3 regions of the Bacillus nitratireducens genome follow, and region 1 is predicted to be linked to each of the others. Evidence: riboswitches for the same ligand, from Rfam matches in the RefSeq annotation. Region 1 holds a riboswitch; each other region holds the start of a gene.
What was found. Region 1 has a riboswitch for S-adenosylmethionine ahead of Q3V31_RS27780 (peptide ABC transporter substrate-binding protein). Riboswitches for the same ligand answer to the same signal wherever they lie in the genome.
Positions count from the first base shown of each region.

Region 1 (9,970 bases):
CGTAATCATGCCAAACAAAAAGTTAGATACCCTTTCCCTCGCTAATAACCAAACATTAATAATCCCCATAACCGATGCAAAAATTTCAATATAACTCGATTGAATATAAAATCCAACCAATACGCAAATAATACTAGAAATGAGTAAAAAAAGTGGACTTCTGACCATGATCATCTCTCCCCAGATGTATAATAAATTCCCTATCACCAGTATAAGGAATAGCTCTTCCCTTTACCATGAATTTCCTCCTTCTCATTATCCATTCCATCTACGGTAAGTCTTTTCTTTTTACAAATTTCTCTTAAAAATGGTATCGTTTTTTATAACATATCTCCACTGGAAAGGAATAAAGGATATGCTAACTAAACATCGAATTCTATTTATTGGCGCTGGTCGTATGGCAGAAGCTATATTTTCCGGATTACTTAAAACAAGCAAAGAATACATCGAAGAAATTATTGTTTCTAACCGAAGCAACGTAGAAAAGCTAGAACAATTACAAGGGCGATATAATGTGTCTACTGCAACAGATTGGAAGCAGCATGTTACATCTGTTGATACGATTGTTTTAGCAATGCCGCCCTCTGCACATGAAGAATTATTAGCAGAGTTATCTCCGTTACTATCGAATCAACTTGTCGTAACGGTAGCTGCTGGCATTGGCCCATCTTATTTAGAAGAAAGACTTCCCAGGGGAACACCTGTTGCTTGGATCATGCCAAATACAGCTGCTGAAATTGGAAAGTCTATCTCCTTATATACAATGGGACGATCAGTAAACGAGATGCATCAAGAAACCCTGCAACTGCTTTTAAGAGGCATTGGTACTTCGCAACTTTGCACCGAGGAAGAAGTTCATCAGCTTACTGCAGTTACTGGAAGTGCACCAGCCTTCCTTTATTACTTTGCTGAAAGCTTAATTGAAGCAACAAAAAGTTATGGAGTCGATGAAGCAACTGCCAAACACCTTGTCATTCAAATGATTTCTGGCTCTGCTTCTATGCTTGAACAAACACAAGATCCAGCTAACCTCCGCGAACAAGTAACAACACCAGGCGGTTCCACAGCTGAAGGTCTCAAAGCTTTATATGAATATAATTTTTCAGAGGCAATTCAAAAGGCAGTAGAAGCAACAAACAAAAAAGCTAGGGGGAATTAATATGACTTTAACAAGTTTAAACGACTACACAACATTACATAACGGCGTAAAAATGCCTTGGTTCGGTTTAGGTGTTTTTAAAGTAGAAGACGGATCAGAAGTAATTGATTCTGTAAAAGCAGCTATTAAAAATGGATACCGTAGTATCGATACAGCTGCCATATATAAAAATGAAGAAGGCGTTGGACAAGCAATCCGTGAATCAGGTATTCCACGTGAAGAATTATTTATCACATCAAAAGTATGGAATAGTGATCAAGGTTACGAATCAACATTACAAGCATTTGAAACTACATTAGAAAAATTAGGTCTAGAATATTTAGATTTATATTTAGTACATTGGCCTGTAAAAGGAAAATACACTGAATCATGGAAAGCTTTAGAGCAACTTTATAAAGATGGTCGTGTACGCGCTATTGGTGTGAGTAATTTCCATATTCACCATTTGCAAGACGTATTTGAAATTGCTGAAATTAAGCCTATGGTTAACCAAGTGGAATACCATCCACGTTTAGCACAAGAAGAATTGCACACTTTCTGTAAAGAGCATGGTATTCAGCTTGAAGCTTGGTCACCATTAATGCAAGGACAACTACTAGATCACCCAACATTACAAGAAATTGCTACAAAATATAATAAATCGACTGCACAAGTGATTCTACGCTGGGATCTACAAAATGAAGTTGTAACGATTCCTAAATCAATTAAAGAACACCGCATCATTGAAAATGCGAACATCTTTGATTTTGAATTAAGCTCGGATGATATGAAAGCAATTCAAGCTTTAAATGAAAATCACCGCGTTGGTCCAGATCCGGATAACTTTAACTTCTAATAAGGAAACCACTGCCATATGCAGTGGTTTCTTTATTTTTAATAAAACTGAAAATTTAAACTATATTCCATTTGATTGACACTTCATTATCTAAGGTGTAAGATTTTGAATTATCAAAGAAACACAAAAATTAATAAAATTTATTCGTTTACTCATTGTATCAAGAGAGGTGGAGGGACTGGCCCTTTGAAACCTCGGCAACAGGTTCATTTTGAATACTGTGCCACTTCCTGCAAGCTTTGTGCTTGAAAGATAGAATGAGGGACTTCGTTTATATACGGGTGCATAACTTGTACGTAAAAATCCCTCTTTCTCAATACGAAAAGAGGGATTTTTTATTTTTCATTTCCCTCATCATCATCCAAACTTAATTATTTAGGAGGAAAATCAAATGAAAAAGAAGTTTGTACCCGGTATTGCATCAGTTGTAGGAGTAAGTATTTTATTAACTGGTTGCGGTAGTTATAAAAACGAAGCAAGCGGAGCAAATGCAAAAGACGAGGCGCCTAGTAAGCAGGTTTTAAACTTATCTTCACCTACTGAAATACGAACAATGGATACAGCTCGTGCTACAGATACTGATTCTGGTCAAGTAATGAGAAACGTATTTGAAGGTTTGTATAATCTTGGTGAAGGTAACAAACCTGTCCCTGGTGTTGCAAAATCTCATGAAGTAAGTGGCGATAAAACGAAATACACATTCCACCTGCGAGATTCAAAATGGTCAAACGGCACTCCTGTTACAGCGAAAGACTTTGTCTTTGCTTGGCAAAGAGCTGTCGATCCAGCGACAGCCTCTGAATACGCATTTCTATTCTTTGATATTAAAAATGCAACAAAAATTAACAACAAAGAACTTCCAGCCGATCAACTTGGTGTAAAAGCAATTGATGCCCATACGTTTGAGGTAGAATTAGAACGTCCTGTTCCGTACTTTATTAGCTTAACAGCGTTCCCAACATTTCTACCAATTAACGAGGAATTCTTTAAAGCACAAGGTGATAAGTACGCTTTAGAAGATAATACAATCTTGTACAACGGAGCTTTTACACTAAGCGATTGGAAGCACGAACAAAGCTTTAAATTCAAGAAAAACCCTACCTATTGGGATAAAGATACTGTCAAACTGGAAGAAATCAATTTTAACGTCGTAAAAGAAAAATCTACAGAAGTAAATTTATTCGAGTCAAAACAATTAGATCGTATCAAACTAACATCTGACTTCGTTGATAAATATAAAAAGGATGCTAACTTTAAAGAACGTCCAAACGTAGGGGTACAGTTTTTACGTATGAATCAACAAAACAAAGTACTTCAAAACGTTTCTGCACGCCAAGCAATTGCTCAAACAATTGATCGAAAATCCTTTGTAAATACGTTATTAAATGACGGCTCTACACCAACCTTGAGTCTCGTGCCGAAAAACTTTGCAAAAGGGCCTGATGGAAAAGACTTCCGTACTGCAAACGGCGATTTAACAAAAGTTGATACAACATCTGCACAAGAATTATGGAAAAAAGCAAAAAAAGAACTTGGTTCTGAAAAGATAACATTAGAATTATTAACAAGTGATGGTGACCTTGAGAAGAAAACTGGTGAGTTCCTAAAAGGACAACTAGAAAAGAATTTAGATGGCTTAACAGTAAATATAAAACCGCAACCACGTAAACAACAAGTTTCACTTTTATTAAAAGGTGACTACGAGATTGGAATTGACGGTTGGAGCCCTGACTTTGCGGATCCAATTACATTCCTTGAGTTATTTACAACGAATAACCCTTACAACTTAGACCATTACTCTAATAAGGAATTCGATGAAACAATAGCAAAAGTGAAAACAACTTTAGCTGGTGATGAAAAAGCTCGCTGGGACGCATTACTAGCATCCGAGAAAATATTATTTAAAGACTCTGTTATCGCTCCTCTTTACCAAAAAGGCGAATCTTATTTAGAACGTTCTTATGTGAAAGGAATTGTACAAGTAGACTTTGCAGGCCAATTAAACTTCAAGTGGGCAAAAATTGAAAAATAAAGTGAAACTTTAATCAGTGGTTTTTTCTTCATCCCCACTGATTATTAGCCCGTACCAATTGTTTTTTTAGCAAAACATATTAAAAGCAGGTTCCCCAATACGAGGAAATCTGCTTTTTTAATATATTATTCTAAGAAATTAACAATCTATTTTTATTATTGACATATAGTTCTTTCCAGTGTTAATATTCTAAATAATCAAAGAAACAAAATATTTAACCATCAAAATATAATGTCTACAAAGTTGAAACATATAACGCCAGATTATAGTTCAACATGTATATACATATAGAACACCTGATTACCTATATACACATATTTAGAATAGGTTTTCTCTTCTTCTATAGCTACACTTCAAGACATGGACATTATGACGTTACGAACAACACATTTAGGGAGGAAAGAACAATGAAGAAAAAAGTTGTACCTGTTGTTGCATCTGTTTTAGGGGCAAGTCTACTACTAACTGCTTGCGGGGGAAATAAAGATAATGCAGGCGGAGCAAAAGCGAACGATAAAGCACCTGATAAACAAGCGATTAACTTATCATTTGCTTCAGAAATTCCAACAATGGATGTTGCAAAAGCAACGGATGGGGAATCCATGAACGTAATGCGAAATGTTTTCGAAGGTTTATATGCAATGGGAGAAGATAATAAACCGATTCCTGGTGTTGCTGAGTCGGTTGACGTAAGTCCCGATAAAACAAAATATACATTCCACCTGCGTGATTCAAAATGGTCAAACGGTACTCCTGTAACAGCAAAAGACTTTGTCTTCGCTTGGCAACGTGCCGTAAACCCTGAAACAGCAGCTGAATATGCATTCTTATTCTTCGATATACAGAATGCAAAACAAATAAACCAAAAACAATTACCAGTTGATCAATTAGGCATCAAAGCTCTTGATGACAAAACTTTAGAAGTACAACTAGATCGTCCTGTTCCCTACTTCTTAAGCTTAACGACATTCTCAACATTCTTACCAATTAATGAAGACTATTTAAAATCTCAAGGCGATAAATACGGTTTAGAAACAAATCATTTAATTTACAATGGTGCTTTCACATTAGATAACTGGAAACACGAACAAAGCTTCCAATTGAAGAAGAATCCTAACTATTGGGATGCTAAAACTGTAAAATTAGAAGAAATCAACTTCAATGTCGTTAAAGATAAGTCTACAGAAGTTAACTTATATGATTCAGGACAAATTGACCGTGTTGCTTTAACTGCGGAGTTTGTTGATAAATATAAAGGTGATCCAAACTTCAAGGAACGCGCTGAAGTCGGCATTCAATTCTTACGACTAAATCAGAAAAATACAGTATTAAAAAATCAACATGCACGCCTTGCTATTAACGGTGCAATGAATAAAAAAGCGTACGTAGAAACAATTTTAAATAACGGTGCAATCCCAGCAGAAGGAATGGTTCCTGCGAAATTCGCAAAAAGTCCAGACGGTAATGACTTCCGTAAAGAAAACGGAAATCTAGTCAAAGATGATGTGAAAACAGCGAAAGAAAACTGGAAAAAAGCAAAGCAAGAACTTGGTACTGACAAAGTAACAATTGAACTATTAACAAGCGATAATGCTCTAGCTAAAAAGACTGGCGAATATTTAAAAGGTGAACTAGAAAAGAACCTAGATGGATTAACAGTGAATTTAAAACCACAACCACGTAAACAACAGTTGAAACTACTATTAAGTGGTGATTATGAAATTGGAATTGATGGCTGGGGCCCTGACTTCGCTGATCCAATTACATTCTTAGATTTATTTACAACAGATAGTGCTTATAACTTCGATAAATACTCTAACAAAGAGTACGATGAGCTCATTCATAAAGTGAAAACAGATTTAGCTGGTGATGAAAAGGCTCGCTTTGAAGCAATGAAGCAAGCTGAAAAAATCCTATTACAAGATGGTGCTGTCGCTCCTTTATACCAACAAGGTCGCTCTTATCTACAACGCGGATTCATTAAAGGACTTGTAACAACTGACTTCGGCGGTGAGTTTAACTACAAATGGACAGAAGTTGCAAAATAATAAGTACTAATAAAAAAGGTATCCTTCGTGGGATACCTTTTTTACTTTACACTTCTTTAACTACAGAGCTTCTTCCCTTTACCATTCCTTTTATAGACAAAGTAATCAATGCTACCAATTGTGTAATTAATATAATTAATAATGAAATAGTATTTTTCTCTAAACCAGCTCCGCCAAATATTATTGTGTAATAACCATTTGCTGCATATGTTGCGGGAAATAATTCGCCGATTGTTTGAAATGCCTATATACATACCATTTTTTTCAATTTAATTAATACATAAGCATGTGTCCCCCTTAAGTAAATAATTCATTTGGTTTATACATAATTACATGAAATTAGGAAAAACTTGTATAGAAAGAAGTTACATAAGGAGGAATTTATAATGAGAATTTTACTATCAGCTTTATTAGCACTTATGCTAGTACCTGCATTAACAGGATGTAAAGCTCCTGCAAAAGAAGATACAACTTCTAATAAGAAAACGACTGAAGAAGCAAAAAAAGAGGCTCCTGCAGATTTAAAACTAAACTTTAATGAATTTGATTTAAAAGCAGACTATCAAGATACGAAGAAAGACTACGAAGCTGATTATAAAAATGTAGCAGCCGATAAAAAAATGGAAGCAAAGGTTGAAGACCATAAAGCAGATGTAAAATTAACAGGCGACGAGGCTATTACAAAATTAAGCCCACTTCTACAAGAATTAAAATTTGATAAAGATACTCCTGACCAAGAAGTAATTGATCAAGTAGTAAACGTGTTCAAACTTGATAAAGACTACCAAAAATTCGATTTAGAAGTTGTCTTCTCTGATGGAACGAAAAAAGAATATAAAAGAGAAATAAAATAAAGAAGTAGGCGATTGCCTACTTCTTTATTTTTGCATATCTTAGTTCTGGACTAGACCCAATAATGAATTGGACGCCAGATACTGATGATTTTTGTAAATACGAAGCACTTGGGAAAATAATTGGGATTAATGGTGTATCATCAAACATAATATCTTCTGCTTTATGCAATAAGTCAAAACGCTTATCTTCGTTTTGTTCAACTTCTGCTTCTTTGATTAATGCATCAAATTCTTTATTATGCCATTTTGCATAGTTGTTTGGACCATCACCTGCATATAAATCTAGTTTAGTAATCGGATCCAATAGAGAGCCGCCCCATCCCATATAAGCTAATTGGAAATCACTTTGCTTATATGTGTCGATGTAACTCTTCCACTCTTTATTTTCTAATTTAATATCTACACCAAGATTTTTCTTAAACATTTCTTGCATTGCTTCTGCTACTTTTTTATGTTGTGTATCTGTAGTGAATTTTAATGTTACTTCAGGTAATGTAGACCAACCTTGCTCTTTCATGCCCTCTTCTAATAATTTTTTCGCTTCTGCTGAATCGAATTTTACGTAATCGCCTTTTTCTTTACGGAAATCACGACCACCTTGTGTTTTTGCTCCTTCTGGAACGAATGCATATGCTTCTTGTGCGTTATTTTTATACAGTTTTTCAACGATAAACTTACGATCAACTGCTAATGAAAATGCTTTACGTACTTTTGCATTTGTAAACGGCTCTTTTTCTACATTAAACGAATAAATATAAGATGAAAATCCTGCAACACGCTTATATTCTTTGTTCCCTTTTTCTTTTTCAATCATCTCTTGTGGTAAACCACTTAGTAAATCTAATTCTTTTGACTTGTACAATTGGTACGCTGTTTTAGAATCTGGAATAATACGAAACTCAATTTCTTTTAATGTTACCTTTTTATCATAGTATTCTTTATTTTTTTGTACTGTAATAGCTTGGTTATGCTTCCATTCTTTTAATGTGAATGGTCCGTTTGTAATTAACTCTTTTGGATCTGTTTTTAATTTATTATTATCATCAATTGATTTTTTAGATAATGGAATAAATAATGAACTTGCTAATTTTTGTTTAATAGAAGCAACTGGGTGTTCAAGTGTTACCTTTAATGTTTGAGGTTCAACAACTTGAATACCAACTTGTCCTTCTTCACCTTTTCCAGTATTATATGCCTCTGCACCTTTAATAAAATACATTTCTGTCGCATTCATAGAACCTGTTTTCGGGTTTAATAATCGCTTCCATGCGAACTCAAAATCACTTGCTGTAATAGGAGAACCATCTGACCATTTAATATCTTTCTTCAAATGAATTGTATATTCAGTTCCATCAGCATTTACTTCTTCTTTCTCTGCCAATTCATTTTGATATTTCCCATCACTATCTTGCGTATATAAACTTGAAAACAACTGTCCAATTATGTAACCCGACGTGCTATCTGTCGCAATGGCAGAATCAAGCGTATAAGGATCACTGCTAATATTCGTTACTAATCGATCTCCCTCTCCCTTACCAGCGCTCGCCTTTTGCGTCTCTTTCTTACCGCAAGCGACAGAAGTAATTGCTAATACGGTCATAATGACAAATAATAAAAACTTCTTCATTTTACATTCCCCTTTAACCTGAAATTTTTGGTGTTGATGCTAATAATGTTTTCGTATAAGAATGTTGTGGATTACGGAATACTTCGTCCGTATTTCCAAATTCAACAAGTTCTCCTTTATATAGGACAGCCACTTTTTCACATAAATAGTGAACCATCGGCAAATCGTGCGCGATAAATAAGTATGTATAGCCTTGTTCCTTTTGAATCTTTTGCAGCAAATGTACAATTTGAATTTGCAATGAAACATCTAATGCTGAAATTGGTTCATCAAGGATTAATACTTCTGGCTCACACAATAGCGCTCTTGCAATGGCAATACGTTGACGTTGTCCTCCGCTAAATTCGTGTGGATATCGATCAATATATCGTCTATCTAATCCAACACGCTCTAGTGCATCACCTGCGACTTTATCTTTCAATCCTTTATCGCCTAAACCGAATGAAATATAGCCTTCTGTTACGATATCGCGCACTTTCCAGCGCGGATTTAATGCAGCTGTGGAATCTTGAAAAATGAACTGTACTCTCTGTAAGAAATTGCGTTTATTCGCTGATTTCAGCTTATGAACAACTTGACCGTTGTAATCAATCTCACCAGATGTTGGCTTTTCAATTCCAGCAATTAATTTTCCAAGTGTTGTCTTTCCAGAACCACTTTCTCCAATAATGCCAAGCGTTGTTCCTTTTGGGATAGAAAGTGATATATCTTTTAACGCTGCGATTTCCTTATGTTTACTTCCATACGTTTTCGTTACTTGCTTAACAGTAATTAAATCTGTCGTCATGAGGCATTCACCTTCTCTTTTGATTTCGGTTTATTATGCTCCAGAATATGTTGCCAGCAATGTGAGCTATGCTCCTCAGAATATGTCGTTCTCTCTGGGAAGCGATGAATACATTCTTTTATCGCTTCTGGGCAACGATTTACAAAAGGACAACCAAAGCTATTTAACGTTTCAATGGAAGGTGTCGTTCCTTCTATAGCACGTAATACTTTTTCGGAATCGTCCATATTCGGAATTGCTTGTAATAAACTTTTTGTATACGGATGCTTAGGTGAACCTATTACTTCTTGTATCGTCCCTTTTTCAACAACACGGCCCCCGTACATAACTACCACCCGGTCAGCTACTTCACGTACAAGCGCCAAATCGTGAGTAATTAATAAAATACTCGTATTTTGTTTTTCTTTTCGCTCTTTTAATAATCCCATAATTTGCTTTTGAATCGTTACATCTAATGCCGTTGTAGGTTCATCTGCAATAACGAGCTTCGGGTGACATGAAAACGCAATGGCCAAACAAATACGTTGCCTCATACCACCGCTTAACTGATACGGGTATTGTTCAAAGCGTTTCTCTGCTTCATGTATGCCTAAATCATTTAGTAAGTTAATTGCAATTTCTTTTGCCT
Region 1 is NZ_JAUMJO010000012.1:28,986-38,955, reverse strand. It holds gene pnuC (nicotinamide riboside transporter PnuC) at 1-168, opposite strand, end outside; gene proC (pyrroline-5-carboxylate reductase) at 356-1,159, shown strand; gene Q3V31_RS27785 (aldo/keto reductase) at 1,161-1,994, shown strand; SAM riboswitch class I at 2,149-2,253, shown strand; gene Q3V31_RS27780 (peptide ABC transporter substrate-binding protein) at 2,386-4,026, shown strand; gene Q3V31_RS27775 (peptide ABC transporter substrate-binding protein) at 4,434-6,074, shown strand; gene Q3V31_RS27765 (YusW family protein) at 6,461-6,928, shown strand; gene Q3V31_RS27760 (peptide ABC transporter substrate-binding protein) at 6,945-8,555, opposite strand; gene Q3V31_RS27755 (ABC transporter ATP-binding protein) at 8,569-9,342, opposite strand; gene Q3V31_RS27750 (ABC transporter ATP-binding protein) at 9,339-9,970, opposite strand, start outside.

Region 2 (9,970 bases), on a different contig from region 1:
AAATAGAAAATTGGAATGGGACTGTGATTAAACCCGAATTAGGAACAGAGACTATCTTTTCTTTCTTTACTGAGAATGACAGTTATTTTCCAACAGAACAACAAGTAATGCTGAATTTCCAAGTACATAATCTAAACGAGACTATTCAGCATCTTGAACATATTGGTGTACCTCTTGAAAAGAAAGAAGAGATTAGTGAATTTGGAAAGTTTATTTGGATTAAAGATCCTGAAGGTCGATTGATTGAACTTTGGGAGAAATAGTGGATTTTAATCCTTTGCTATTAAGCTAACAGATGCCTTAGTTCAATAAGGTAAATAAAAAAGTGCATCTCCGTTTATTAGACACAGTCTAACAATCGGAGATGCACTTTTTTATGGATTAACACTTCTTAGTGTTGTAAATCCGTAGTTCCCTGATTCTACCCCTTGTAGAGATTGATTATCAAAATGATTATATTCATTGAATAGTGCTTATTTACTCAAAAGCTAGAATTAGAACCGATAATGACAGTAGCGTCCATTTCCTTGTTTCTAGCCACTTTTGTGCTAAGCCCAGCAGCAGCAAAGATTTCACAGGCCTGAGGTGCCTGAACTTCGCTCGCCTCTATCAAAAGATGTCCATCCAAAGCTAACCAGAGTAAAGCTTCTTCTGCGACTCTTCGCAGAATGTTAAGACCATCCTCACCTCCGTCAAGCGTCACATTTGGTTCATGTAGGCGTGCCTCCCGGGGGAGAAACTTTATTATTTCGGTAGGAACATAAGGTACGTTCGCGACTAGGATATTTACATGGCCCTTAAGTGAGTCTGGTAGAGCTTTATACAAGTCACCTTCAAAAGCATGACCGCCAAAATTCGTTACATTACGGCTAGCGCATTGTACTGCGATAGGGTCAATGTCAACAGAATATAATTCAACTCGTCCCAAAGCTGATGCCAGTGCGGCACCCACAGCACCTGATCCACAACATAGATCAACAATGATATCGCTAGAACGTGACAGAGCCTCTGTTTGATGAACAAGGAACTCGGTACGTTTACGCGGTACAAAAACGCCTCGATCCACTTCTATTCGTAGACCACAAAACTCCGTGTATCCAACAACGTATTCCAGAGGTAAACCGTTGACTCGCATTTCTACCATTTTCATAAGGTCCTCTGGAGTTAGTGCCTCTGACATAAGTAACCGGGTCTCATCTTCTGCAAAAACACAACCGGCACTTCGAAGCTTGCTAACTATATATTTTTCCATTTTCATATCCAAAAAGAAATTTGTTTTATTCTCTATATTATCTCACCACTTTTGATAAAGTTTGTTTGTAATTCAAAATTCGTTAAAAATAGCTAATATCCTTCTTCAATAATCCGGCTCTTACATCAACTTTAATCTGATGGACATATTCATCTATGACCACCTCTTTCCCTTGTATATAGAGCATTCTTTTCAATTTCAGTTCACAATGAAATAACATTTCAACATAGACTATCAATCTACCTATTCATTACGAAAACCAACTATTAAATATCTGAATTTTCTATATATTGAAAGGTATTACTCAAACAACCTCGAATATTGTAATACAGTGAAACTTTAATCAGCGTGGGGCTTTGTTCATCCCCCACTGATTATTAGCCCGCAAATAGCGGGATAAACATACATAAGGAGGTTGATCTATTTTGTTTCGTTCATTTACAAATGGATGTGTTGCCCTTGTGCAGCGTTTCTTGCCAGAACCGTTTATTTTATCATGTTTATTAACTGTTTTCGTTATCTTCTTCGGCATGTTTGCCACGCACCAAACACCGGTAGAAATGATTACGCACTGGGGCAATGGAATTTGGGGACTTCTCGCCTTTTCTATGCAAATGGCACTTGTACTCGTGACAGGATCTGCTTTAGCAAATGCCCCACTTATTAAAAAAGGGTTAACGAAAGCAGCGAAACTACCGAAAACGAATGGCCAAGGTATTATCGCAATTTCAATTGTAAGTTTACTAGGAGCATACATAAACTGGGGATTTGGTATTGTTGTCTCTGTGTTATATGCAAAAGAAGTGGCAAGACAGTTAGAAGGATTAGATTATAGGTTAGCAATCGCTTCTTCTTACTCTGGATTTCTCATTTGGCATGCAGGCCTTTCTGCTTCTATCCCTCTTACGTTAGCAACAGGCGGCGAAACTTTAATCAAAACGACGGCTGGAAGTATTAAAGAAGCGATTCCAATAACAGAAACTTTATTCTCACCATACGCTCTCGTTCCAGTTATTATCTTTTTAATTACGATGCCTCTCATTAATAAAGCAATGCATCCGGATGAAAAACATACGATTACAGTGGATCCAAGTGTATTCCATGAAGAAGCTGCAGCTCAAGAAGTAGGACAAAAAACATTTGCTGAAAAAATGGAAAATAGTATGATTATTACACTTTGCATTGGATTATTAGGTCTTATTTATATTTTTAACTATTTTAGTACGAAAGGCTTTAACCTTACACTTGATATCGTTATTTTTATGTTATTGATTGCGGGTCTTATTTTCCACCGTACTCCGATTCAATATATTCGCGCTTTCTCTGACTCAACAAAGAGCGCTTCTGGTATTTTACTTCAGTTTCCGTTCTATGCTGGAATTATGGGCATGATGATTGGAGCAAATAGTGAAGGGCTTTCGCTTGGGGGAGCCATTTCTACTTTCTTTATTAGCATTTCAAATGAAACCACATTCCCGCTCTTTACATTTTTAAGTGCTGGAATTGTTAATATTTTCGTTCCATCTGGAGGCGGCCAATGGGCAGTGCAAGCACCAATTATGATTCCAGCTGGCGCTGAACTTGGTGTACCTGCTGCGAAAACAGCGATGGCAATTGCATGGGGCGATGCTTGGACAAATTTAATTCAACCTTTTTGGGCATTACCGGCATTAGCGATAGCTGGTTTAGGCGCTCGTGATATTATGGGATTTTGTGTTGTTAATTTACTTTATGCAGGATTTATCATTAGTCTGTGTTTCTTATTTATTTAAACGAAAAGCTAGTTTTATACTAGCTTTTTTATATAATAATTCATTTACCCCGCTATTCTTGGGCAGTAAACTCCCACCTATATATCCACCTGAAGCAAAGCAGTTAGGCGGGAGATCAACTGCCCGTAAATGCCCGATTGGTGAAGGCTAATAATCAGTGGGAGGGAACCCCCCACTAATTAAAGTTTCACTTTATTTCCCATGCAATTTATAATCGTCTTCCACTCTATCTCCGTAAGATTTAATGCCGCAAATGCAAAAAAATCTTCACATACTTTTTCAATCAGATGTGGATTTCCCCTCAAGAAATTCCACTGTAACGCTTTAGGAAGACAATACGTTTCATATTCTTTACTTCCCCGTACTACCTCATCAACTTCTCTTTCACAAATCCCTCTTATTAAGTAATCATTTCTTAATTGAATCTTCATTTGCCGAAACGTTTCACTACATTTTTTCAATTGAAGTAAACATGTAATATACGTCCGAAAAAGTTCATTATCATACTGACAACAATTTATAATACGATCAAGTTCATTCATAATGTACGAACCTTTTCTTCTATTTGTAATAACCACTTTTCCCGCTTCTCTAGTTTACTCGTTTTCACAGATTGAAAAACAGACCGTTTTATATCGCGAATGCCGCAAAAACGTAAAACACCTCGTTTCATCATAATCCAATCCGCTGATCGATATAATAGTGCCACGTACCATAACGGTGAGTCTAACGTATTAATAACCCATGCTTTCTTTCCTTTCAATAAACCTTTCGGCAGGGCTCCTTCATATTTATAAGCAAATCCAGCTACAAAAATACGATCGATAAATCCTTTTAAAATAGCAGGCATGCCCCACCACCATATCGGATATATGAAAAGAAGAGTATCCGCCGCTTTCACTAAATCTCTATATCGCTTCGTCTCTTCTTCATATAGTAAATCCCGTCTTTTTTTCTCTTCATTAAATACAAGCACTGGATCAAATTGTTCTTTATATAAATCAAGTAACGTAACAGAATGATTTGTTTCCCCAAGTCCTTTTTGCACATGCTCTAAAATCGCCGCATTAAAACTTGAAGGACTAGGGTGAGCGTATATAATTAGTACGTTCACTACAAAGCAACTCCCCTCTACAGTTAAATCTACCCTTTCTTTAACATCTTCTCTACGATTTGGACATTTTTCGAACTTTGTAACAAACGATTTAGTACTGTTAGTAACTCTTCTTTTTCTAAGCCTTTCAGTTGGTCTTTTACTGTACTCTCACCAGCACCTTGAATATCATACACAACTGCCGCCATATGCTTACAATAGTTTTCATACGGACACTCGCAGCTACTTTTTGTAAAATCAGTAAGGTCAATGATCACTTCATAGTTTCCCGCATTTCCAGTAACAAAAGCAACTACTTTCTTGTCTTGTATTTCAACATCTTCTACATGTCCAGCTTCATAATATTCATAACCTTTATCCATAATGTACTTTGGAATCCATTTCGTTATATCTTTTAATAAGTAAGCGTACATAACAACACTCCTTCCTTTAATTCCCTTTTGACTTCAAAAACCCTGCATGTTATTCTAATTACTGTCAAGTAGCGAGTCTACATGACAAAACGACTGACACCTATTCGGCGAAGGTGTCTCTTTTCATTTGCAGCCGATAATGAAGTGCCTCTTTCAGGCACATTCAATCTTTGACACTACACACTCAACACCATTCCCTTGTATCAGGCTGCTTTAGCAGTCTTTTACTCTACATACTTCGTTATTTCAAGAAAAAAAGAGAGCCTAGCTCCCTTTTCCCGCTTTATAAAATACCCCTTTTTCAGTAAAGCGATATTCATCATCAGCTAAAGTAATTTTCCCATCCAGTTTGAGTTCATCTAATAATCTCGATAAATAAAATTGATGTAACATTTTTTTCGTGAATTTTCCTTCATGATGCGAAACGATATGTTCTTGAATATCTAACAATGATATTGGCTTATCTTGCTCTATCATATATTCATAAACTGTACTACGCAGTTTTACGTATTTTTCGAGTGTCACAGTACTTCGCAACCCCTTTCTTCTTATTATATGTTTTCGTAATCGGTTTTTTTGCAACAAAAAAACCTCTCCGATAAGAAGAAGTTACGTATATCTTCGTCTTATCTCCCAGAACAAAAATGTTCTGCTGGAATTAGCACCTGCATCGCGGTTGCTGGGTTTCATCGGGCCAGTCCCTCCACCTCTCTGGATAAGAAAATATTCACTTTATAATAAACTATACGTAATTTCATTTTAATTGTCAAATAAATATAACAAATTATATTTTTCTCCTCAGCGTTCATACTACATGTATATGAGTAAAAAAGGAGGACTATGAAATGTATCAAAATGCCCGCGGATATGTACAAGATTCTTTTCAATCATTAAAAGAAGCAAAAAATTGTTTAGAAGAAGCACTACAAACAGTTGAAAAAGATTTTAATCGCGCACGTATTGAACAATCCCTTTACGCCGTAGAGCAAGCATTGCAAAGATGTGATTATACCGTTCACATTTTAGAACAAGATTGAAAACTTCCCATCAATAGATGGGAAGTTTTTTCAAATGGCATACTTCATTATTATTGCCGTTATGATTAAAAAATATACAGAATTAACAATTTCTAAAACCCCTACTTTTAATATAGAAATTTTTTTGCCATACAATATAATTGCTCGAATGACACTTGGTACGAATATAAGAGAACACCATGGATTGATAGCAAATACAATTGCCGTCAATACAATATGATACCCCCAAGATATGAGACGATACTTTGGATTATTTTTCTCACGAATCATTGTTTTCACATAAAACGTACTTCCTAAAAAATACAAAAATGAAATAAGCGCAATGAATACTGCTGTTTTATCGATTTGCTTCATTGAAAAATAATAACTGATTAAACCACCTATACAAAACACCATAATCGCACAAATATCATTTAGTAATGCTCGTTCATTTTTTTGACGAGCGTAATACATATTTACAATAAACAATGGAATCATTAATACTGCGAATAAAAGAATTCGCCATTCATATAATAAAGAAATCATCCCAAATACAAATGCAGTGATAGAATAAACAATTGCAGCGTGTAAAAACTCTTTTTTTCGTCTTTGCCTTATGTACATGAGAAATGGATACGTAGCGAGATAGATAAAGAACCAGGCTAAAAACAGCGGGATATGATAAATAGTAGGTTTCCCAAGTATGACACTTAATAGAAATGGTATAACAAGCATGGCCCATGCTCCATGCTGCTTCGGAATAACTAACTTCATTAACTATACACCTCCCTCTTGAAAAGAATTCTCACCTACTATTATACAAATAACATCATATGAAAACGAAGATATATTACATCTATTCTTTGACACTTTTACAATAAAAAAATGCTCCTTACAATATGTAAGAAGCATGAAAGAGGCAAACGAATATGTAAGTCGCGACCCTACCTTATATGAGTATGCTTTTCTATGTCACGTTATGCTCATCTAATATACCGTATTTCTTTTTAAATCTTGTGAGGATCGTAATCCATGACGTACTAAATAGCAGAAGGAAAATAACATTCGATATCGCATGACTTAGATCGAATGAAAAACTTGCGGCATAGTACGCAATGACAGTTTCCCACGTTGCCTCCTGTATAAAACCGAGAAGACCCCAAAAATTCATAATCCATCCAAATAGAAATCCAACGACGAATCCGTACAACAATCTTCCCCATAGTTTTTTCATCAAAAATGTATTTCGGAGTAATCCTGCTATAAAACCGATCATGCCCCAAGAGAACATTTGCCACGGCGTCCACGGACCTTGACCTAAAAAGATGTTAGACACGATAGCTGCCGTTGCCCCAATCATAAAACCAGTTTCGCTCCCAAACACAATTGCAGAAACGATAATAACAAAAGAAGTCGGTTGTACACTCGGTAATATCGAAAATGGCACCCGGCTAACCGCTGCAATTGCCGCTAACACAGCAACGATAACAATTTCACGTGAAACAAACGCCTTCCTTTCAAAACGGACGTAGAAAGGTAACATAATAACAGCTAATAAAAACAAACTACTTAACATGTAATATCCATCCATGATAAGTGTAGTAAAGAGTAATGTGCCTATTATTACTGTAAAAATACAAATTATAAATGCAACATATCGTTTGGACACGCTTCGTACACATCCTCCCACGTTAATGCAAACGGTAACTCTTTACGGATGAATCGATTAATAGATGTTGTATAAAAGAAGTTACCACTAAAGAACTCTTTCGGTGCATCATTCATAATAACTTTCCCATCAAATAACATCATGCATTGATCTACATATTTTGCTGCAAACTCAATATCGTGCGTTGCCATTACAATTGTTGTACCTTCTTTTTGCAACTGTTTAAACAGCTCTCCTACTCTTTCCTTTTTCCATGGATCTAGCCCCTTTGTCGGCTCATCGAGTAATAATAAAGTTGGCTTTGATAATAACGTTGTACATAATGCAAGTAGTTGTTGCTCCCCGCCGCTACAATCATGTGGATGGCGCTCTTTAAGCGAATGTAACCAGAACTTTTCCAACATTTCTTCTGCTATTACTTTTCCCTCTTCGCCATATAATTCACGCGCACGTTCATACACTTCTTCCCACACTGTATCAAATGTAAAATGATAATACGGATGCTGTGATACATACCCGATACTTTTAAATCGTTCTTTCGAATCAATTTTATGTATCACTTTTCCATTCCACTTTACCTTACCTCTTCTAGCTTTTTGCAATCCTGCTAAAATCGTTAACAGTGTAGACTTCCCAGTTCCGTTTTTCCCAACTAGAGCTGTCCATTTTCCTTTTTCGATGTTTACTGTTAAATCTCGTAAAATAAGTGGACTATTTTTCTCATATTGAAAAGATATATGTTCTGCACTTAAAATTACTTCTTGCTTTTCACATTGTTCTACTTGCCCATTCCTATATGATATCGCTGAAAAATCATTCATTTTCATTTGCGCTTCTCGTACTGTAAACGGAATATCTTCTACATTCCACTCTAAAAACAATCTTGGAATTTGCGGAATAAATGGATGGAACTTTTCTACTTCCCACATGTTCGCTATCACACTTTTAGAAGTACCATCATAAATGATTCTGCCATTATCCATACAAATAACGCGTGTTGCGAGCGGTATAACTTCATCTAAACGATGTTCACTTAAAACTATCGTAATTCCAAGTTCTTCATTAATACGTTTTAACAATCCTAAAAACTCTTTTGCAGCAATCGGATCTAGCTGCGCTGTCGGTTCATCCAGTAATAGTAGCTTCGGCTGCATGACTAATACTGCTGCTAAATTTACTAGTTGTTTTTGACCACCAGATAACGTATGAACAGATTGGTGCAATAAATCTTGAAATCCTAAAAAGCTAATGAGTTCCGCTATTCTTTTTTGAATAATATGTGATGGTAACCCAATATTTTCCAAAGGAAATGTTAGTTCTTGAATAACTGTATCCATTACGAGCTGATTTTCTGGGTTTTGAAATACCATACCAATTTCTTGTGCGGATAATAAATCTGGTACATCTTCTAATAAAGCACCATCGTAATATGTATGCCCAGAACGCGTGCCAATTGGAAGTAACTCCTTTTTAAAATGCTTTAATAAAGTTGTCTTCCCAGAACCTGAACCACCAGCAAGTACTATAAATTCTCCATTTTGAATAGAAAGAGAAATATGCTGTAACGCTTCTTCATTTTCATCAGCATATATAAATGATAAATTCTTTATTTCTGCATGCGCCACCATATCCATTCCCTTCCTTCCATCATAATTGGTAAACTAACAAACATCATAAATAAAAAAAACATAACTCCATCGTATTGCTGGAACAGTATTGATTCCACTTTCGGATAGATAATCAATTTCCCTCCGCCATAATAACTAAATATGAATGAGGCTATAAATAGAATACTTAAATAACTTAGCGTGTACCAATCGCGTCTTTCCATTCTATACCGAATATAAGTCGTACGCTTCATTACACCAAACCCACGAGCTTGCATAGAATCTGCTGTTTGTAGTGCATCTTCTAACGAACAAACTAATAACACTTGCAGTAATTTCATCCCATTTTTTATACGCTCAATGAGTGAACCTGAATCTAATTGTACACCTTTCGTTTTTTGGACGAGTGTAATTTTCTTTAACCGCCTAATAAACAAAGGAACAAACCTCACTGTAATCATCGTTAACAATGCTACTTTCGGTGAAATTCTTGAAAATAAATATAAAAATTTATGACTCGAAATAATATCGTTATAAGAAGAAAACGTAAACATAATCGCAACTAATAATAACCCCATAACAAGTCCATACATACAGGCCTCAAGCTTAATTCGGCTATCTCCCAAATGAAATAACGTAGTCGCTCCTCTATGTGTTAATAAAGAGTTAAATAAAATAACCATTAAAAAGAACACGATAGTACTAGGTAGCATCTTTCTTATTTTCCCGCCATTCCCTTGTACTATATTTAAAATTACTATTAGTATAATCGCTCCAATTAAAAAAAGAGGATGAAGACACATCATGCATAGTATCATCACCCCAATATAATAGAAAAAATTCACAAAAGGATGTAAAGAAGAAAAACTTATTTTCATAGTCCTTTACCGAAGATCCTTTCTTAATTTAGTATACATACACCCATTCAACTGTATCTCCTGGTTTAACTGTAACTACACCAGCACTACGGTTTGGAAACGATCCGTTCACACGATATTTCCATCCGCTATTATCATTTACATCTTTTTCATATAAATTTTCAATACCTTTTACGTAAACATCACCTTTAGATCCACTCGCATCAACATCTAATCCTGTGCCCGTTAGCACACTATAAACAGTGTCGC
Region 2 is NZ_JAUMJO010000002.1:860,585-870,554, reverse strand. It holds gene Q3V31_RS10745 (VOC family protein) at 1-263, shown strand, start outside; gene Q3V31_RS10740 (putative protein N(5)-glutamine methyltransferase) at 482-1,252, opposite strand; gene Q3V31_RS10735 (short-chain fatty acid transporter) at 1,678-3,024, shown strand; gene Q3V31_RS10730 (group-specific protein) at 3,204-3,566, opposite strand; gene Q3V31_RS10725 (NAD(P)H-dependent oxidoreductase) at 3,563-4,138, opposite strand; gene Q3V31_RS10720 (SWIM zinc finger family protein) at 4,168-4,551, opposite strand; gene Q3V31_RS10715 (hypothetical protein) at 4,816-5,136, opposite strand; SAM riboswitch class I at 5,175-5,273, opposite strand; gene Q3V31_RS10710 (hypothetical protein) at 5,397-5,588, shown strand; gene Q3V31_RS10705 (YwiC-like family protein) at 5,619-6,341, opposite strand; gene Q3V31_RS10700 (ECF transporter S component) at 6,535-7,236, opposite strand; gene Q3V31_RS10695 (ABC transporter ATP-binding protein) at 7,209-8,870, opposite strand; gene Q3V31_RS10690 (energy-coupling factor transporter transmembrane component T) at 8,843-9,721, opposite strand; gene Q3V31_RS10685 (DUF4430 domain-containing protein) at 9,750-9,970, opposite strand, start outside.
Region 2: it holds a riboswitch for S-adenosylmethionine, as region 1 does, so the genes downstream of both, Q3V31_RS10715 (hypothetical protein) here and Q3V31_RS27780 (peptide ABC transporter substrate-binding protein) in region 1, are expected to answer to the same signal.

Region 3 (9,970 bases), on a different contig from region 1:
TACTGTTTATCGTTCTTCCTGCTGTCTTTGCAAAAATTCCATTTGGACAATTTTTCTTCATTATGTTTTTAGTTTTATTCTTCTTTGCGACTTTAACATCTGCGATTTCAATGCTTGAAATTGTAGTAGCATCTGTTGCGAAAGATAATGAGAAGAAGCGTCCATCAGCTTCGTTATTAATTGGTATTCTTATTTTTGCAGTTGGAATTCCATCAGCGTTATCGTTTGGAATTATGAGTGATGTGAAAATATTTGGTAAGACATTCTTTGATTTCGTCGATTTTTCGGTAAGTAATGTATTACTGCCACTCGGAGTACTAGCCATTTCGCTATTTGTACCAAATAAAATGAGTAAAGAGCTATTAATGAAAGAATTAGAAGTTACGGAAACGAAAGGGAAAACATTGTTTAATATTTGGTTCTTCTTGCTGCGTTATGTTATTCCGGTAACTGTAATTATCGTATTTTTAAATGCGATAGGCGTATTTAAAATGTTTGCATAATAAAAAGACGGAGAAATCTCCGTCTTTTTATTGTGTTGTAGGTGTATTTAATAAGCGATTATATGCTTTATAAGCTGTGACAACGGCGATAAAAGAACCGATTAAAAATAACGCTGAGCCGCCGAATGTAAATAGCCGACCAATGTATGTTTCTCTTGCTTCTTCTATTTCTTGTTGTAATTGTGTATTCATATTTATCACCTCGCAAAATATAGGCATTTAGTTGTAGTCTATGTGGAATGCCTATATTGTGTGAAGTGTAAACAAAAAATCTCGGTATGCACCGAGATTTTTTATAATCCGATATAAGGAGACGGATCAACTGCGTTTGTCTTACCAACATTCCATTCCCCGATATGAAGTTCGAAGTGTAAATGTTGTCCGTAGGATTGTCCGGTATTCCCCATAAATCCAAGTTGAGTGCCTTGTTTTACAGTTTGTCCATTTGATACAGAACGGCTACTCATATGAGCATATACTGTCGTATATGTTTTTCCGTTTATACGGTGAGATAAGTATACAACGTTTCCGTAACTAGATGATAATTCTGAACGGATAACGACGCCATCTGCAGCAGCTACGATAGGCACTGTTCCTGAAGCTGCGATATCGATTCCTTTATGGTTATCTAAAGAACGTGTACCAAATCCTGAAGTTTTCGATCCAGCGGCTGGTTTAATAAATCCACCTTTGTTCGTATCTTGCGGTGTTGGTGCGGATTGTGTGCTTTCTTTAGCAGAAGCGGCGAGCTGTTTTTTTGCTTCCTCAGCCTTACGTGCCTCTTCAGCTTTACGCGCTTCTTCTGCACGTTTTTCTTCTTCAATTGCTTTTTGAACAGCTTGACGCTGGTTTTCTAAAATGCCTTTTGATTCTTCTAACCCTTCAATCTCTGAATCTACTTTTGCTACTTTAGTATGTAGATCGTTAATAAAAGTTTGTTGCTGTTGTTGGTTACTTTGTAATTCTTGCTGTTTTTGTTCTAATTTTTGCTCAGATGCTTTCAGTTGTTGCTCTTTTTTCTCAACAGCCTCTTTTTCTGTCGTCACAGCATTTTGATCGCTTGTTTGCTTTTTCACAATATCTGTATCGTTATTTAAAATTAAACTTACAGAATACATATTATCAACAAGATCGGCAATATTTGCAGAACTTGTTATTACTTCTGTAATGATACTCGTACGAGGCTTTTCTTGCATAGATTGTAGTCTTTGTTTAATAACTTCCTGTCGTGTATCTATATTCGTTTGTAATTGCTCTATATGTTTCTTTTTTTCAGTAATAACTTGCTGTGTGTTGCTAATTTCTTTTTTTGTATCGTTCAATTCAGCTTCGTTTTTATTAATAGAAGTAGTTAATTCGTCGATTTTCTTTTGTAATTCTTGGATTTCTTTTTCTATTTGTTCTTTCTCAGCTGATTTATTTTGTAAGTCATTTTGTTTGCCTTCTAATTCGGATTGAATGTCAGTTAATTTATCTTGATTTGTTTCAGCGTACACAGGTGAAAGTAACGGGGAAGCAAAAATCGTTCCTGCTGCTAAAACACTAATCGCTGCAAATTTCTTTTTCATTGTTGTCTGGCTCCTTTCCCTATGAAAGTTATATATCATAAGAAGAAGAGTGTCTATCGTTGTAATCATAATGTAAAGAAAATTTTATAATTTTGCTAAGTTTTGTCGGAATTTAGTATCTTTTTGTAGCGTTTGTCATAAAGTTAAAATTCTTAAATGTATAGAAAAAGTATCAATTTCTATATTTTTTTTAAAAAATCATGGGAAATGATGGAGTTTTTCATAATGAAACAGTACTTTAAAAACCTATCAATCACTAGTGAGGAATCGATTTCATGTGAGGTTTTCTGACATGAGGTTTATTTTTGTCAAGAAAATTATTTGCGTGTGGGCAAACTTATTTTGTTGTCAGATTTTAAATTTTGATTTATGATTTTTAACAGGGACAAAATGTATTGAATTGTCGAATAATATGTAATACTCTTAATTTCATGTTTTATAGAGATAGAATGAGAGATAGAGTGACACATCGAAGAGGGGGTTACCACAAGTATGAAAAGAATAGGACTTGCATGGCAAATTTTAATAGGACTTACGCTTGGTATTGCAGTTGGAGCGATTTTCTTTGGCAATCAGGAAGTGGTGAAGTACTTACAACCAATTGGTGATATTTTCATCCGATTAATTAAGATGATTGTTGTACCGATTGTTGTAGCGAGTATTGTTGTTGGGGTTGCTGGTGTTGGCGATATTAAAAAGTTAGGTCGACTAGGCGGAAAAACAATTATTTACTTTGAAATTATTACAACACTTGCAATTGTTGTTGGTCTATTAATAGCAAACATTTTCCAACCTGGAAAAGGCGTTGATATGGATAAGTTAACAAAAACAGATATTTCTAAATATACACATACGACAGAGCAAGTACAAAGTCATTCGTTCGCGGATACGTTTGTAAATATTGTTCCGACGAACATTATGAAATCATTAGCTGATGGCGATATGCTTGCTATTATCTTCTTCTCAGTATTATTTGGTTTAGGTGTAGCAGCAGTTGGTGAGCGTGGCAAACCAGTTCTACAATTTTTCCAAGGTGTAGCAGATGCAATGTTTTATGTAACGAACCAAGTTATGAAGTTTGCACCATTTGGTGTATTCGCATTAATTGGTGTTACAGTTTCTACATTCGGATTAGCTTCATTAATTCCATTAGGGAAATTACTCATTGTAGTATATGGTGCAATGATATTCTTCGTTGTGGTCGTATTAGGACTTACAGCGAAAATCTTTGGAATAAACATTTTCCAATTCTTTAAGATTTTAAAAGACGAGCTGATCTTAGCGTATTCTACAGCAAGTTCAGAAACGGTTTTACCGAAAATTATGGAGAAAATGGAAAAGTTCGGTTGTCCGAAAGCAATTACATCTTTCGTTATTCCAACAGGTTATTCATTTAACTTAGATGGATCAACTTTATATCAAGCGATTGCGGCAATTTTCTTAGCGCAAATGTACGGTATTGAATTATCCATTACACAACAAATTACGTTATTACTTGTATTAATGGTTACATCAAAAGGTATCGCGGGTGTACCGGGCGTATCATTCGTTGTATTATTAGCAACACTGGGTACAGTAGGTATTCCAGCTGAAGGTTTAGCGTTTATTGCAGGTATTGACCGTATTCTTGATATGGCTCGTACAGCAGTTAACGTTGTAGGTAACTCTTTAGCGGCTGTAGTTATGTCTAAGTGGGAAGGTCAATATGACGCTGAAAAAGGACAAGCCTATTTAAAAGAGATATCTGAAAAGGGTCAAGCAGCTTAATTATAATATGAACAAGCTCTCACATAATATGTGGGGGCTTTTCTATATATAGAAGAGGAGCGGACGTAATGAAACGTAAATATGGTGACGGTTCTTCGTGGAAGCGACTAATAGAGAAGGATTATAGGGTTAAGCAAGTAGAGGATGGAATGTTAGGAATACTGGACATAAAAAAAGTGAGAGAACCTAGTCATAAAGAATATAATGGTAAAAAGCTTTGCATTGCAGGTGATGGGTATACATGGATGCAATATTTTATAAACGGCAAAAACTTTGCAATTACAGCTATGTTAGATGATCAGCAAAAATTAGTGCAATATTATATCGATGTGACGAAAGAATTTAAAATTGACGATCGTGGTTTGCCTTATTTTGATGATTTATACTTAGATGTAGTATTGTTACCGAGCGGTGAGATTTATGTATTGGATGAAGATGAGTTAGAGGATGCTTATAGTATAGGTGATGTTACTAAGGAAGAATATGAATTAGCATGGTGTATAACGAAATGGATTGTAGCAACGATAAAGAATGGAGAATTTTCTTGGATCTCAATATTAGATAAAGAAATTGAAAAGTTAAAATGATTGGCGTATTCATATTTTTGTATAATTACCAAAAAAATCTATACAAAAAATAATTGACTTTTGTTTTGTAAGCGAGTAAAGTTAGGGAAGAAATTATTATTAAAAAATAAATATGAAACCTTCTTATAAAGAGAGGCGGAGGGACTGGCCCTACGATGCCTCGGCAGCGGACTCGATTTTAGAGTGCTGTGCCAAATCCAGCAAGCATGTGCTTGAAAGATGAGAAGAGTGTTTCTTATAGATGTATAAGACCTCTTCTTATTGGAAGAGGTCTTTTGTTGTTCATTAGAAAAGGTTGAAAACTAGGGAGAGATGATACTTTGAAAGAAACGAGAGGAAATGGTTTAGCGTTATTACCACTTGGAATATTTTTGGCGCTATTTATTGGTTCTGGAATTATTACAGGTGATTTCTATAAATTGCCGATACTTGTAGCAATTTCAATTGCTGTAGGAATTGCTTTAGTGATGAATCGTAAAGAAAGCTTTAATGTGAAAGTAGAACGATTTGCTAAAGGTGCAGGAAATCCGGATATTATGATTATGGTATTAATTTTTGTACTGGCAGGGGCGTTTTCTGAAACAGCAAAAGGAATGGGCGGAGTGGATTCAACTGTTAATTTAGCGTTATCTATTTTGCCACCAGGATTTATCGTTGCTGGAATTTTTGTTATAGGGGCATTTATTTCATTAGCGATGGGAACTTCAATGGGAACAATTGCAGCACTAGCACCAATTGCTGTAGGGATTAGTGGGCAAACTGATATCTCAATTGCACTTGCGATGGCTACTGTTGTGGGCGGAGCGATGTTTGGTGATAATTTATCATTTATTTCAGATACAACAATCGCTGCTGTTCGTTCACAAGGAACAGAAATGAAAGATAAGTTTAAAACGAACTTTTTAATTGTATTACCAGCTGCTATTATTACAATTGTGCTATTAGTAATCATTACTTTAGGAAGTGATACACAAGTTAAAGCTCATAGTTTTGACTGGATAAAGATTTTACCGTATGCAGGAGTACTTATTACAGCACTACTTGGTTGGAATGTACTTATTGTGTTAACTGGTGGAACGGTACTATCTGGTGTTATCGGTCTTATAGATGGAAGTTATACGTTAGAGAGTTTCTTTAAAAGTGTAACGACTGGAATGGGCGGTATGATGGAGCTAGTACTACTTGCTATATTAATCGGTGGTATGGTTGAACTGATCCAATATAATGGTGGTATTCAATATTTAATGAATCTTTTAACACGTAACATTCGTTCAAAAAAAGGCGCAGAGTTCGGTATTGCTGGTTTAGTGAGTATGACGAATATGTGTACAGCAAATAATACGATTTCAATTATCTTTACAGGTCCGCTTGCGAAAAACATTGCAGATCAATATGAAATTGATCCACGTAAATCAGCGAGTGTATTAGATCTTTTCTCATGTTGTGTGCAAGGGTTAATCCCATATGGTGCTCAAATGTTAACTGCGGCAGGATTTGCTGCGTTATCTCCGATTGAATTGTTACCATATGCATTTTATCCGATCTTAGTTGGAGTATGTGGGATCATTTCTATATTAATTGGTTTCCCGAGATTTTCTAAAGTGGCGGAAAAAAAAGAGTATCATAAAACAGCATAATTAAATATGAATTTTATTCGTAGCAAAAGAAGCCGTACAGAGAATATTCTCTGTACGGCTTTTTTTGTAAGGTAAAAGAGGGAATTATCCTATCTTACCTTATGTTTTACAAAAGGCTGAATTTAACTCAGTCTTAAGTCTGAGTTAAAAACGGTTCTTAAGCTCGTTATGGAAAAAAGAAAAAATAGTTAAGATAAGAGTATCAAATCGAAGGGAGGCAAGCACAAGATGAAACAATTTCTAGCGTTTATCGCAGCCGGTATTTTGGCTTTAATTGCTCTTGGTAGTCTTGCTGGTATTGTAGGATTCGCCATTGGAGCAGGAGTTGTGTACTGGAGCTATAAATCATTTGTGCGAGCTAAATCATTCTTTGGAAAGTTAGCTTGGGGTATTGTTGGTTTAATCGGTTTGTCCATTGCACTTTCTCATTCCCCAGCATTAATCGGTATCGCAGCATTAGTAGTTTTATACTACGGTTACCGTGAGTGGAAAAAAGAAAAAAATGTAGTTGTTGATTCTGCTCCAGAAAGTTCTAAACCATATAGCAACTTTGAAGATGAGTGGAACAAGTTAATGAAAAACTAATATAGAATAAATCAAATTAAATCAAATTATAAAGTAGAAGAGAGGAAGATTATAATGAAACAATCTTTATTCGGACGTGTGCGCGATGCAATTTTAGCTGATTTTCATAATGTGTTAGATGAGAAAGAAAGAAAAAATCCAATTGCTATGTTAAACCAATATTTACGCGACAGTGAGCGTGAAATAACAAAAATTGAGAAGTTAATTCAGCGTCATAAAACATTAAAATCTAACTTTGCTCGTGAGCTTGAGCAAGCACGTTATTTTGTTAATAAAAGATCAAAGCAAGCTATCATCGCACAAGAAGCAGGCGAATTACAACTACATGAACGTGCATTAGAAGAAGTAGCGTATTATGAAGGGCAAGTAACTCGCTTAGAAGAAATGTATGCTGGCGTTGTAGAGCAAATTGATGAGTTAGAGCGTCGTCTTTCAGAAATGAAAAATAAATTAAAAGAAATGAACGCAAAGCGTATGGAATTAATGGCACGTGAAAATATGGCGCATGCAAATCGCCGTATGAATACTGCCATCCATAAAATGGATGAAAATAATCCGTTCTTACGATTCGAAGAAATTGAAGATCACATTCGTGACATAGAGCTTCGTATAAATGAAGAGCATGAGCGTGATACATTTGATATGAAAATCGCAAAACTAGAGCGTGAAATGAAAGAGAAAAATGAAGTATCATTAACGAAAGAGTTAACAAAATAATTGTAGTATATAATAAAACAGGCTTATGATATAGTGATAGAAGAAAAGGTGTTGGAAAGCAATGCCTTTTCTTCTATGTATACGTGACAAAGAGGGAGGGGAGCTGAAATGAAGAAGCACTTTTCAAAAACGCAATTAATGGGGATGCTCCTCATCATATTTGGATTCGGTCTTTTTCTTGATATGATACTTGGACATTTTGAACCAGGTGGTCTAATATTTGCATTTATTATGATTATGTTTGGAAGGCATTACCGAAAGAAAAATCGATATGTAAGAGGGAATGTATTTTTATTTGTCGGTGGTATTGTATTCTTATTCTTCTTATTTTCATCAGCAGCATTCGTACTTGTTGTATTTGCTTGTTTAGCTTTAATTGGTTATCAACTTATTCAACAAGGGCACCAGCAAAAAGCAATGAAAGTTGAAATTAAAGAAAAGGGATATATAGATGAAGAAAAACAAATATATCGTACAGAACCGTATATAAAAAATATGTTCGTAGGTAATGTACGAATGATGGATCATATTTATGAACTTGAGGATATTAACGTCCAATATGGTGCTTGTGATGTCGAGATTGATTTAACAACTGCGATGATTCCAGAGGGAGAAACGGTAATTGTTATTCGGGGAGTCGTTGGTAATATTCGTTTATATGTGCCATATGATATCGAACTGTCTTTAAATCATTCTGTTATTGTTGGGCGAGTGCTCTTGCCGGGACACGAAGAAACAGGATTTAACCGTAATGTTACGTTTAGAACAGAACAGTATAAAGAAGCTCCTCGCCGTATAAAAATTATTTCTTCGCTTGTCGTAGGCGATACGGAAGTGAGGAAAGTATAATGAAAAAACAAAGGAATATTTCGTGGATGTATATTCGTTATTCTATGTTGTCCTCTGTGAGTATCTCACTTATTTGTACAATTGTATATGTATGGAAAAGCGAACAACAAGTTTATGATTTACTATGGAAAGAATCCATTGCTTCTGTTCCAATTGGCTTGTTTATTATGAGTACCAGTCTTCTTATCGGAGGAATTGTAGGGTATGCAATCGGTTATTATATAGAGCAGCGTATACAAGGATTAAATACTTTTCTATTTGAAGTAGAGCGAGGGAATTTTCCGAGTGATGTTTCGTTTACTGCGGATGATGAATTTCATGAAGTGGAACGAAAAGTAATCGGCCTTGCTCGTCGATTAGAGGAGCAAGCTGGGCTATTTCAAAAAGTAACGAATGAACGAGCTCATTGGAATGAAGAGATGAGACAAGAAGCGATTTCCCAAGAAAGGCATCGATTGGCGAGGGAGCTGCATGATTCTGTAAGTCAGCAGCTTTTTGCAATGTCGATGATGATGTCAGCTATTAATGAACAAGTAGCTGAAATTCCAGACACGACGAAAAAACAGTTGCAGCTTGTTGAGAATATGGTTGTAAATGCACAATCAGAAATGAGAGCATTGCTCCTTCATTTACGCCCAGTGCAGTTAGAAGGTAAGAAACTAACAGAGGGTATAGAAGAATTATTAACAGAACTGTCTAGAAAGCAACATATGAAAATTGAATGGTTAATTGAACCAATTCAATTAAAAAAAGGTGTAGAAGATCATTTATTCCGTATTGTACAAGAGGCGTTGTCTAATACTTTACGGCATGCGAAGGCAAAGAAAACCGAAGTACGCCTACGTAAAATTGATCAATATGCGATTTTGAAAATTATTGATGATGGTGTTGGTTTTAAAGTTGGGGTTAATAAGGCAGGTTCATACGGTTTAAGATCAATGCAAGAGCGAGTTCATGAAATTGGTGGTACATTAAAAGTTCTTAGTTTTCCGAATAAAGGTACGCAAATAGAAGTGAAAGTACCGATTATGATTGAGAGAGGGGGAGAATCATGATAAAAGTATTACTAGTTGATGATCATGAAATGGTTCGGATGGGTGTATCAGCATATTTATCGACGCAGCCAGATATTGAAGTAGTTGGAGAAGCTGAAAATGGAAGAAAAGGTTCAGAGTTAGCTTTGCAATTAAGACCGGATATTATTTTAATGGACCTTGTTATGGATGAGATGGACGGGGTTGAAGCGACACGCGCTATTATTCAAGAATGGCCAGAAGCGAAAATTGTAGTTGTAACGAGCTTTTTAGATGATGAAAAGTTATATCCTGTTATTGAGGCGGGAGCGACAAGTTATTTATTAAAAACATCAAGAGCGAGTGATATTGCAGACGCTGTACGAGCTACTTATGATGGGGAAACGGTATTAGAGCCGAAAGTTACTGGCAAAATGATGTCTCGTATGCGCCAGAAGAAAGAACAACCTTTGCATGAGGAGTTAACAGAAAGAGAGTCTGAAATTTTGTTATTAATTGCAGAGGGGAAAAGTAATCAAGAGATTGCAGATGAGTTGTTTATTGCCCTTAAAACAGTAAAGACACATGTGAGTAATATATTAAATAAGCTAAATGTAAGTGACCGGACACAGGCGGTTATTTATGCGTTTAGACACCAATTGACGAAATAAAAAGGAAGCTTTGACTATATATGGTCAAAGCTTTTTGTTGACGGTTAACTTTGTAAGCGTTATCATTAAAGTG
Region 3 is NZ_JAUMJO010000001.1:775,282-785,251, reverse strand. It holds gene Q3V31_RS04125 (sodium-dependent transporter) at 1-503, shown strand, start outside; gene Q3V31_RS04120 (hypothetical protein) at 531-695, opposite strand; gene Q3V31_RS04115 (murein hydrolase activator EnvC family protein) at 797-2,071, opposite strand; gene gltP (glutamate/aspartate:proton symporter GltP) at 2,564-3,838, shown strand; gene Q3V31_RS04105 (ribonuclease FAU-1 family protein) at 3,907-4,425, shown strand; SAM riboswitch class I at 4,546-4,651, shown strand; gene Q3V31_RS04100 (Na+/H+ antiporter NhaC family protein) at 4,746-6,062, shown strand; gene Q3V31_RS04095 (lmo0954 family membrane protein) at 6,291-6,647, shown strand; gene Q3V31_RS04090 (PspA/IM30 family protein) at 6,702-7,364, shown strand; gene liaF (cell wall-active antibiotics response protein LiaF) at 7,473-8,213, shown strand; gene Q3V31_RS04080 (sensor histidine kinase) at 8,213-9,268, shown strand; gene Q3V31_RS04075 (response regulator) at 9,265-9,897, shown strand; gene Q3V31_RS04070 (DUF3992 domain-containing protein) at 9,908-9,970, shown strand, end outside.
Region 3: it holds a riboswitch for S-adenosylmethionine, as region 1 does, so the genes downstream of both, Q3V31_RS04100 (Na+/H+ antiporter NhaC family protein) here and Q3V31_RS27780 (peptide ABC transporter substrate-binding protein) in region 1, are expected to answer to the same signal.